Regions from separate parts of the Metabacillus sp. KH_069 genome, predicted to be linked through region 1. Evidence: riboswitches for the same ligand, from Rfam matches in the RefSeq annotation. Region 1 holds a riboswitch; each other region holds the start of a gene.
What was found. A riboswitch is a leader RNA that binds a small molecule or an ion and turns the genes downstream of it on or off. The one in region 1 is predicted to bind cobalamin.
Positions count from the first base shown of each region.

Region 2: another riboswitch for cobalamin. It lies ahead of AC3ISE_RS10500 (cob(I)yrinic acid a,c-diamide adenosyltransferase); the one in region 1 lies ahead of AC3ISE_RS14180 (DUF4430 domain-containing protein).
Region 3: another riboswitch for cobalamin. It lies ahead of metE (5-methyltetrahydropteroyltriglutamate--homocysteine S-methyltransferase); the one in region 1 lies ahead of AC3ISE_RS14180 (DUF4430 domain-containing protein).
Region 4: another riboswitch for cobalamin. It lies ahead of AC3ISE_RS04190 (ribonucleoside-diphosphate reductase subunit alpha); the one in region 1 lies ahead of AC3ISE_RS14180 (DUF4430 domain-containing protein).

Region 1 covers NZ_CM174460.1:2,835,043-2,837,243, forward strand. Annotated here, with positions in the region: gene AC3ISE_RS14170 (cob(I)yrinic acid a,c-diamide adenosyltransferase) at 1-106, opposite strand, end outside; gene AC3ISE_RS14175 (ECF transporter S component) at 179-694, opposite strand; gene AC3ISE_RS14180 (DUF4430 domain-containing protein) at 709-1,119, opposite strand; cobalamin riboswitch at 1,330-1,531, opposite strand; gene AC3ISE_RS14185 (ATP-binding protein) at 1,622-2,201, opposite strand, start outside.
Region 2 covers NZ_CM174460.1:2,118,038-2,120,238, reverse strand. Annotated here, with positions in the region: gene AC3ISE_RS10505 (Dph6-related ATP pyrophosphatase) at 1-482, shown strand, start outside; cobalamin riboswitch at 549-732, shown strand; gene AC3ISE_RS10500 (cob(I)yrinic acid a,c-diamide adenosyltransferase) at 863-1,411, shown strand; gene AC3ISE_RS10495 (cobyric acid synthase) at 1,395-2,201, shown strand, end outside.
Region 3 covers NZ_CM174460.1:2,269,992-2,272,192, reverse strand. Annotated here, with positions in the region: gene AC3ISE_RS11260 (GNAT family N-acetyltransferase) at 175-978, shown strand; cobalamin riboswitch at 1,049-1,252, shown strand; gene metE (5-methyltetrahydropteroyltriglutamate--homocysteine S-methyltransferase) at 1,403-2,201, shown strand, end outside.
Region 4 covers NZ_CM174460.1:813,453-815,653, forward strand. Annotated here, with positions in the region: gene AC3ISE_RS04190 (ribonucleoside-diphosphate reductase subunit alpha) at 1-706, opposite strand, end outside; cobalamin riboswitch at 889-1,071, opposite strand; gene dat (D-amino-acid transaminase) at 1,319-2,173, shown strand.

The DNA of each region.
Region 1 (2,201 bases):
CTTCGTCAATCGTGCCATATGCCTCTACTCTTAAATCATCTTTATCGACTCGGCCGCCAATAATGCTTGTTTTCCCTTTGTCGCCTGTTCTTGTATATAAATTCATTTTTCAGCAGCTCCTTTAGGGTTTAAAAGTAAAAAGAGCGAAACTAATCGCTCTTTTATTTTACCATTTTTCTTATTGCATTGTTACGCCATAATCCTTCTTATTCAAGTAATACTCAAACGTTTTTCTCATGATAGGGTATAGCAAAAGAAAGAAAATGCCATTTCCGATTGCATGTGCTGTATCAAAAGGCAGACCAGCAAGATAATAGGCGAATCCATGGTCAGTCAAGACAAACATATTCAGTGAAACAACAAACCCGAATAGGTATCCTGCTAATACAGAAATGGGTGTAAAGATGATAAGACGATTTGATTTCACATATTTGCCTAAAAGACCTGATATCAATGCGAGAATGCCCCATGCGAGCATTTGCCAGATTGTCCATGTTCCCATCCCGAGCAGCAAATTGCTCAGGAAGCACCCTAAAACGGCTACAATCATGCCATTTACAGGGCCAATTAATATTGAAGTGATGAGAATAATGGCAGTCATTGGCTGAATATTCGGCACAAATTGAAATGCCATTCTTCCAACAACTGATAGTGCGATCAGCAGCGAAAGCAGACTGATTCTTCTAGTCGACATAGCGCTCTCCAGGATTACTCATATTTTCTTAAATCGAACTCAACTTTATCTCCATCTTTCAGCTCGATTTCATTAGCACCCGTCATTGCGTCTTCTCCATTAACAATTAAATGCCAGTAAGTTTTATCCGCATCGCTTGCCATGATTCCATCAATTCCGCTGATAAAGCCGCCAGATTCTTCTACTTTGAAATTCGCTTTCATTGCATCCATCAGTGTCTGACCTTCTTCAAAAGCCAATTCTTTAGAGTCTACTTTTTCTGCCATTTCATTTTTAGTAAGTGTGACAGCAGCTTTCATTTCTTCTGCTTCATCAGCAGCCTGTTCAGATTTTGGAGCTTCTTTCTTCGGTTCCTCCGCTGTATTTCCGCAAGCTGCAAGCAGCGCTAAAAGGAAAACGGACAGTAAACTTATTAATTTTTTCACAACTAATCTCTCCTTCTTCTGTATGTATCTATTTAGTGGATCATGAAACACTTCACGGAAGTCAGGCTCTGGAGCTTGATCTTTTTATCCTGAGAAATACGAAAAAGCCCATCTCCTAAGATGGGCTTAAAAACGGCATAAATAGATTGGGATTGTATGCAAAGAAACATAAATCCTGCCGTTTCTATGCTCAAGCCCCGAAGAATACAAACAATGTAAGAGATATCGGCAGGTCTACTGACTTTTGCGTCATCCTCCACTCGAACCTTCCCATATAATAAACAGCAATAGAGCCATCTGATTATACAGTGGTTTAGACAAAGTTTCGTCGGCAAATACAGTTGCGGGGACAGTTCAGGCATTTCACCTGATTCCCTATTAAGCGTAAAGCACCTATATCTCAAAGTATACGATTTTATTAATTCAGTCTTATTTTACATAAAACGACTGAGGTCTTCAACAGAAATTTCATTCGGTGTTTCTTATGAAACAAGAATTTTCGTCATGTTCTATCAGAAACATCGCTTTTTCGAGGCAAATAGAAGCTGAACGCTGTCCCTTCATTCACCTTGCTGTGAACATTAATTGTGCCTGCATGGGCATCAACGATGTTTTTTGCAATCGCAAGGCCAAGTCCAGTGCCCGAACGACCTCTTGTTCTTGCTTTATCCGCTTTATAAAAACGTTCAAAGACAAAAGGCAAATCCTCTTCTACAATACCCGTTCCTGTATCTTTTACGTCAATTTTCATGCCGCCTGCAACGGTTTGAACATGAATTTCAACAGATCCCCCTTCTTGGGTATGTCTGATCGCATTATCAACAAGGTTCGTCAAAACCTGTTCAATCTTATCCGGATCAAGGACAAACTCAGGATCATCCAGTGAAAAAGAGGAGGTTAACGTAATTTTTTTGTCTCTTGCAAGTCCCTGGAATTTCCGGCTGATTTTCTCAATAAACTCATGAACCAAGATTCGCTCTAAATTAAGAGAGATGTGTCCTGCTTCCATTCTTGCAAGATCAAGCAAATCGTTAACAAGTCTTCCCATGCGCAGTGATTCATCATAGATGACCTGAGCAATC
Region 2 (2,201 bases), 720 kb from region 1:
TTATTAGATGCACATTTAAAGGATATACTCAAAGTTTTATAGATTCACTTAGAGAGTTGAAGGAAAACTATCATCTTACAAGTGCAGCTTTCGGAGATTTGTATCTTGATGAACACCGCAGCTGGGGAGAGAATGCAGCGAACTCTGCCGGGTTAGAAGCACTGTATCCGCTCTGGATGGAGAAGAAGGAAGCAGCGCACGCCCTTCAAGCTTTTGCAAATAGCGGATACAAAGCAGTCATCATCCGAACTCAGGATGATGTGCTTGATAAAACATGGCTTGGCAAGGAAATTGATCAGCAGCTAATTGAAAAAATGAAGTCCGAGCCTGTCTGTCCTATGGGTGAGGCAGGAGAATATCATACCTTTGTGTATGATGGCCCGTTATTTAAAAAGCGAATCCAGCTTACATTTGGCGAGAAAACACAAATGGAAACTATGACGCGTCTGGAGCTTGAAGGTTTAACCCTCATCGTGAAATAGTCTGACTGACGTTTCAGAAAAAAGATTTTGATGACATTTCCATTTTTATAGATTACAATGAACAAAAAAATATGATTCTTTAAAAGTGCCTGATGAAATCAGGATAATAGGGAAACCGGTTAAAATCCGGTGCAGCCCCCGCTACTGTAAGCGCAGATTCCATTGAGATGCCACTGACTTTTTAAGTTGGGAAGGTTCAATAGAAAATGAAGCGTGAAGCCAGGAGACCTGCTTTTAAAGATTGATTGCTTGTTTTTCGGTGGGAAAAATAAGTCAGGTACCCTTAGTGTGTAAGAATTTGCTTATTAAAGGCCTTGACTGACTTCCTATTCAGTTCAAGGTCTTTTTTATGTTTATAGACAAAAAGAGGAGATGCGGGAATGACAGGAAATGATCAAAAAGGAAGAGTGCTCATTTTTACGGGCAACGGCAAAGGAAAAACAACAGCGGCCATCGGTCTTGCTGTCAGGTCAATCGGAAGAGAAATGAAAGTCTCCATCCTTCAATTTATAAAATCACCCGAAAGAACCTATGGTGAAAAAAATGTGCTTGAAACACTCAACGGTGCAGAGATCCATCAGCTTGGCGCCGGATTCACTTGGACAAAAACACCTGATGTTCACCGCAAAGCGTTAAAATCAGCCTGGAGTATAGCTAAAGAAAAGATAGTAAGCGGCAAGTATGATGTTGTCATTCTTGATGAAATCAATAATGCGCTAGCTATTCAGAAGTTCCCGGTTGATGACGTTCTGCCAATAGAGGATGTTATACATACGATTCAAAACCGCCCGACCCACGTTCATATCGTTCTGACAGGAAGAGATGCAAAAGAAGAAATAAAAGAAATCGCGGATCTTGTGTCTGTCATCAATGTGGAAAAGCACTACTACGAAGAAGGTGTAGATGCCATTTATGGAATTGAATATTGAAGAACAAAACGCATTAAAACTCATGATTCAAGGGACACATTCTGACGCAGGAAAAAGCATGCTCGTCACAGCACTCTGCCGGATTTTCAGGCAGGACGGCTATCAAACAGCCCCGTTTAAATCGCAAAATATGGCTCTGAATTCTTATATTACGAGTGATGGCAAGGAAATCGGAAGGGCTCAGGGAATTCAGGCGGAGGCTGCCCGAATAGAAGCCACGACTGATATGAATCCCATTTTGATCAAGCCATCAAAAGACATGGAATCTCAGGTGGTTTTTCATGGGAAGCCCTATGCAAATATGAGGGCAACCGAGTATAGAGAGGATTTTTATCATTTAGGGCTTCAGGCGATCAAGGATTCGCTGATGAAGCTGTCAAACAAATACGAAGTCATTGTGATCGAAGGGGCAGGTTCTCCTGCAGAAGTGAATTTAAATGACCGTGAGCTTGTGAACATGAGAGTAGCAGCAATCGCAGAGGCTCCAGTGATTTTAATCGGAGATATTGACAAAGGAGGCGTTTTTGCCAGCCTGGTCGGGACCCTGCAGCTGCTGAGCGAGGCGGATCGGAACCGGATTATCGGGGTGATCATCAATAAATTCAGAGGCGATCTATCTCTGCTTCAGCCGGGACTGGACTGGTTTGAAGAATATACAGGGCTTCCGGTACTTGGAGTTGTTCCCTTTTTGCCGGACCTGGAAATAGCAGGGGAGGATTCTCTTGTTTTAAGCCAGTATTCAAACGGCACCAACCACGATGCAGAGCTGGATGTGGCGGTTCTTAGTTAC
Region 3 (2,201 bases), 570 kb from region 1:
TCCGACAGTCGAATCCGTTATGACCGGTGAGTAAGGCGCTTGCGCTAGACAACTATATGCAAAATTTAATAATCTGCGAACTGAAAAACTTCTCTATTAAAATATATATCAAATTAACTAGAGAATGTTAGAATATTCTAAAAGACTTAAATTTTTTTTGTCAGGAGAAGAGAAATGAGCGATCAGCAAATGCAAATTAAATTAATAGATAAAAAAGAATACGGTCATGCAGCTGAATTTTTACGGACCGATTTCGAATTGAATGCATTGATTATCGAGGACTTGTCAGAAGAACATATGATGGTTTACGGAAGTTATCAGAATATGCATTTGAATGCCCTTTTAATGATCTATCCTGAAAAAATTTATTACTACAGTCCTATTATCAATCTCCCATTAACTGAATTTGCATCCATTATTCAGGAAACTGGCATCCGCAAAATTGTCGGGAAAAAAGAATTGATTGATGAGTTTAAACATCACTTTCAAATGGATCTTGAGAGTGATTCTTTCATGCTCAAGTATGGAGGAAGCAAAGATTTACAGCCAAGCGAGGATATAAAAGTGATTACCAGTCTCGAAGAATGCCGAAAACTTTACGATTTGTTCATGCAGGTCGATGAATATAAAATGGTTGTACCGAATGAAGACTTCTTTGCGAATGATCACTATCAAAACATAGAAGCAGGAAAATTGAAAGTTTTATACAAGGCTGAAGATGGAAAAATGGTTTCGACAGCAGGCGTATTTATTGAAAGCAGCCGCACTGCCATTATAGTTGGTGTAGCTACGCCCCCCGCGCATCGGCGGAAAGGATATGCCTCAGAAATGATACGTGCCATTTGCCATGAGCTTGCAGCTGAAGAAATGGACATTTATTTGTTTTATAACAATCCAGATGCGGGGAATCTTTATAAACAGCTTGGATTTTATGAAGCTGCCAAATGGAAAGTCCTTGGAATAGCTGCACAGACTTAATATAATACTTGCATGAAACCAAAACTTCAGCTATGCTTAAAAACAATTGTTGCTTAATTTAAAAAATTTAATATTTTTAAAAGCGATAGGTGCTAATGGCAAGAGTATTTTTCTGTCTTAGCTTAAAAGGGAAGCTCGGTGAAAATCCGACGCGGTCGCGCCACTGTAATGGGGAGAATTTTATAAAGACCCACTGTTTTTCAAATGAAAAATGGGAAGGGAATAGAATTCAATGAACCTGAGTCAGGAGACCTGCCTATTGTATGCACTTCATGCCTACGCGAAATAGGGAGGGTGATGCGATATGTTGAAACCTGTCTTGTGTCTCAACTCAAGTTAACTTTGTCCATCAAACTCTCTTTATGCAAGAGAGTTTTTTTCATGCACAGAAAGTTGAGAGATGATAAGAAACGGGGGAACAGCAATGACCATTAAAAATTCAAACTTAGGTTATCCGAGAATCGGAGAAAAAAGAGAGTGGAAAAAGACGCTGGAATCGTTTTGGAAAGGCGATATAACGGAACCGCAATTTAAACAGCAGATGAAACAGATCAGACTGTCTCATTTGCAGAAACAGCAGGAAAAAGGAATTGATCTAATACCGATTGGTGACTTCAGCTATTATGATCATATTTTGGATACAGCAGTTTTGTTTGGCCTGCTGCCGGAGAGGTTCCGGAAGCAGGATGCTAACTCCCTTCAGACCTATTTTGATATTGCAAGAGGCAGCAGAGATCAAGTGGCGGCTGAAATGACAAAATGGTTTAACACGAATTATCATTATCTTGTACCTGAACTGGGTCAAGCAGAGCCAAGACTGACTAAAAACCGGCCGTTGCATCTTTATCTTGAAGCAAAAGAAGAGCTGGGCATAAACGGCAAGCCTGTTCTTGTCGGTCCGCTTACCTTAGTTGCTTTATCAAAAGGGGAAAATAAAGACCAAGTTCTTCAGAAGTTAATTCCTTTATATGTTCAGGTCCTGCAGGAGCTTGCAGATGCAGGCGCTGAGTGGATACAGATTGATGAACCGGTGTTCGTGACATCGGATGCAGATGATGCATTATTTTTAAAGGCTCAAGAAATTTATGGAACAATCAAAAGAGAAACAGTAAATGCGAAGCTGCTGATACAAACTTATTTTGAAAGTGTTGAACAATACGATCACCTAGTCAGCCTTCCGGTTGATGGTATTGGACTAGATTTCGTATATGACAGCGGTCTAT
Region 4 (2,201 bases), 2.0 Mb from region 1:
CTATAAAACAGCTCGACAGCTGGCCGACAGGCTTCCCTGCATTTGATAATGTCGGTGTAGCAACGGTCATATACAGATTGCTGAGAGCCCAGTAAGCTTCTTTGACAAGCTGAAGGCGATGCTCTGTTTTTTCATTGGCCATAAGCGTCATGGCGATGACAAGATAGCGTTCCTGCGGCAGTTCAAATGTTTTTTTATCAAAATCTCTTGCTAAATAGCGGTCCGACAAGGTGCGGAGTCCAATGTATGTAAACAGCTTGTCTTTTTCCGGCTGAATGATTGATGAAAGGCTTTGTATTTCTTCGTCTGAATATGCGTTCAGCAAATTCGGACTGTATATGCCCTTATCAGTCAGTGTTTTAAGTAAGTTCAGAAACGAATCATATCCATTTGGCTGATTGCGGTTGAACGCAGCTTCCTTATATAGCTTTCTTAGATAAATGCGTGCACAAAAGTAAGTCCATTGAGGTTCAAGCTCACTAATATTGGAGAGACCTTCGAGAATAAGGAGATTGGAGATTTGGGATGTTGTATATTCACTGCGGCCTTCGATGCTTTGTACAATTCTTGTGCTGTAAGCATCCAGGTCAAGCTCTTTGAAGCCGTGTCCGATTTCATCTATGAAGTCTCTTATCCGTTTTTCTGAAAATGGGGCTTTTTCAAGTGTCAGTTCATTAAAAATAATTGTTGCCATTTTGGTTGCCATTTGACATCCTCCTAAAAAATAATAAAGCGCAAAGGCTTTAATCAGCTCTTGATTGTGTGATGTTTATACCTAAAAAAAAATCCGCTCATGGGATCATGAGCGGATCAAACGATAGAATAAAAGGATACAAGCAGTCCTGTTATTAACCATCGTTTCATCTCCTCAGTCCCCGAAGAATTCGAAACTATAGCAATCAAATGGCAGGTCTCCTGACTTGTGATCATTCTGCGCTGAGTCCTTCCCATACTTCAATCTCGTACAGTGGTATTCCCAGTTCGTCACACTTACAGTTGCGGGGACAGTTCCGGATTTGCACCGGATTCCCTTTTAAGCCAATAAATTGGCACCTTTGCTTGCTGTTGTTTTTCAATATGTAGTATTGCGATTTTGATTTTTTATCAATATCTTGTGTTTGTGGATAATTTCATCATAATGGACAGGAAAAGAAATTTCAACTGAAATCTGTAAAAAAACAAATAAAAAGATGAAACCATTTTACAGACCAGCGTGTTTCATCATAACATAGAGAGAGGAAGTTTTTCATTCAATCACATGTAATAAAATCGATTTATTTCAGAAAACAGCCTTCAATCTAACCAAAGGAGCCTTCATATGTACATACTTTTAAACGGTGAATTTAAGCAGAAAAACGAAGTATCCATTGATTTTGAAGATAGAGGATATCAATTTGGGGATGGCGTGTACGAGGTAATCAGAGTATATAATGGCTCGTTTTTTGCGATGAAAGAGCACATGGAGCGATTTGTCAGAAGTGCAAAAGAGATTAAGATTGTACTTCAGCATTCAGCAGAAGAATTAACAGGAATGCTGAATGAACTCATCCATAAAAATCAGGTGCAAGATGGTGCTGTTTATATGCAAATCACACGCGGGGTAACAGGAAGGAAGCATCTTTTTCCGGGAAAAGACGTTACTCCTAAGATAGTAGCCTATCCAATTCCTTGCTCAAAGCCTGTAAAAGAGCAGGAAAAAGGCATTAAGCTGTATCTTATTGAAGATATCCGCTGGCTGAGATGTGATATCAAAAGCCTGAATTTGCTTGGGAATGTTCTCGCCAAACAGGAGGCTTACGAAAATGCAGCATACGAGGCTCTGCTTCATCGCGGTGAGCATATAACGGAGGGTTCTTCGTCTAATTTTTACGGTGTAAAGAATGGGACCATTTATACACACCCTGCGAATCATTTGATTTTAAATGGTGTGACTCGCATGAAAGTTGCAGATCTTTGCAGAAAAAACGGATTGACGCTGGCGGAAGAGAGATTGAAAGTAGACGACCTCAAAACGCTTGATGAAGCGTTTATTACTTCTACGACGAGTGAGGTCATACCAGTCACGGAGATTGATTCCATGAAGGTTGGAGAAGGGGTGCCCGGACCTGTTACGAGAAAGCTTCAGCGGTTGTTTGAAGAAATGATTATCAACGAAGAAAAGGTTATTGGATAAGGTACATGTATTAAAACAAGAAGAAACC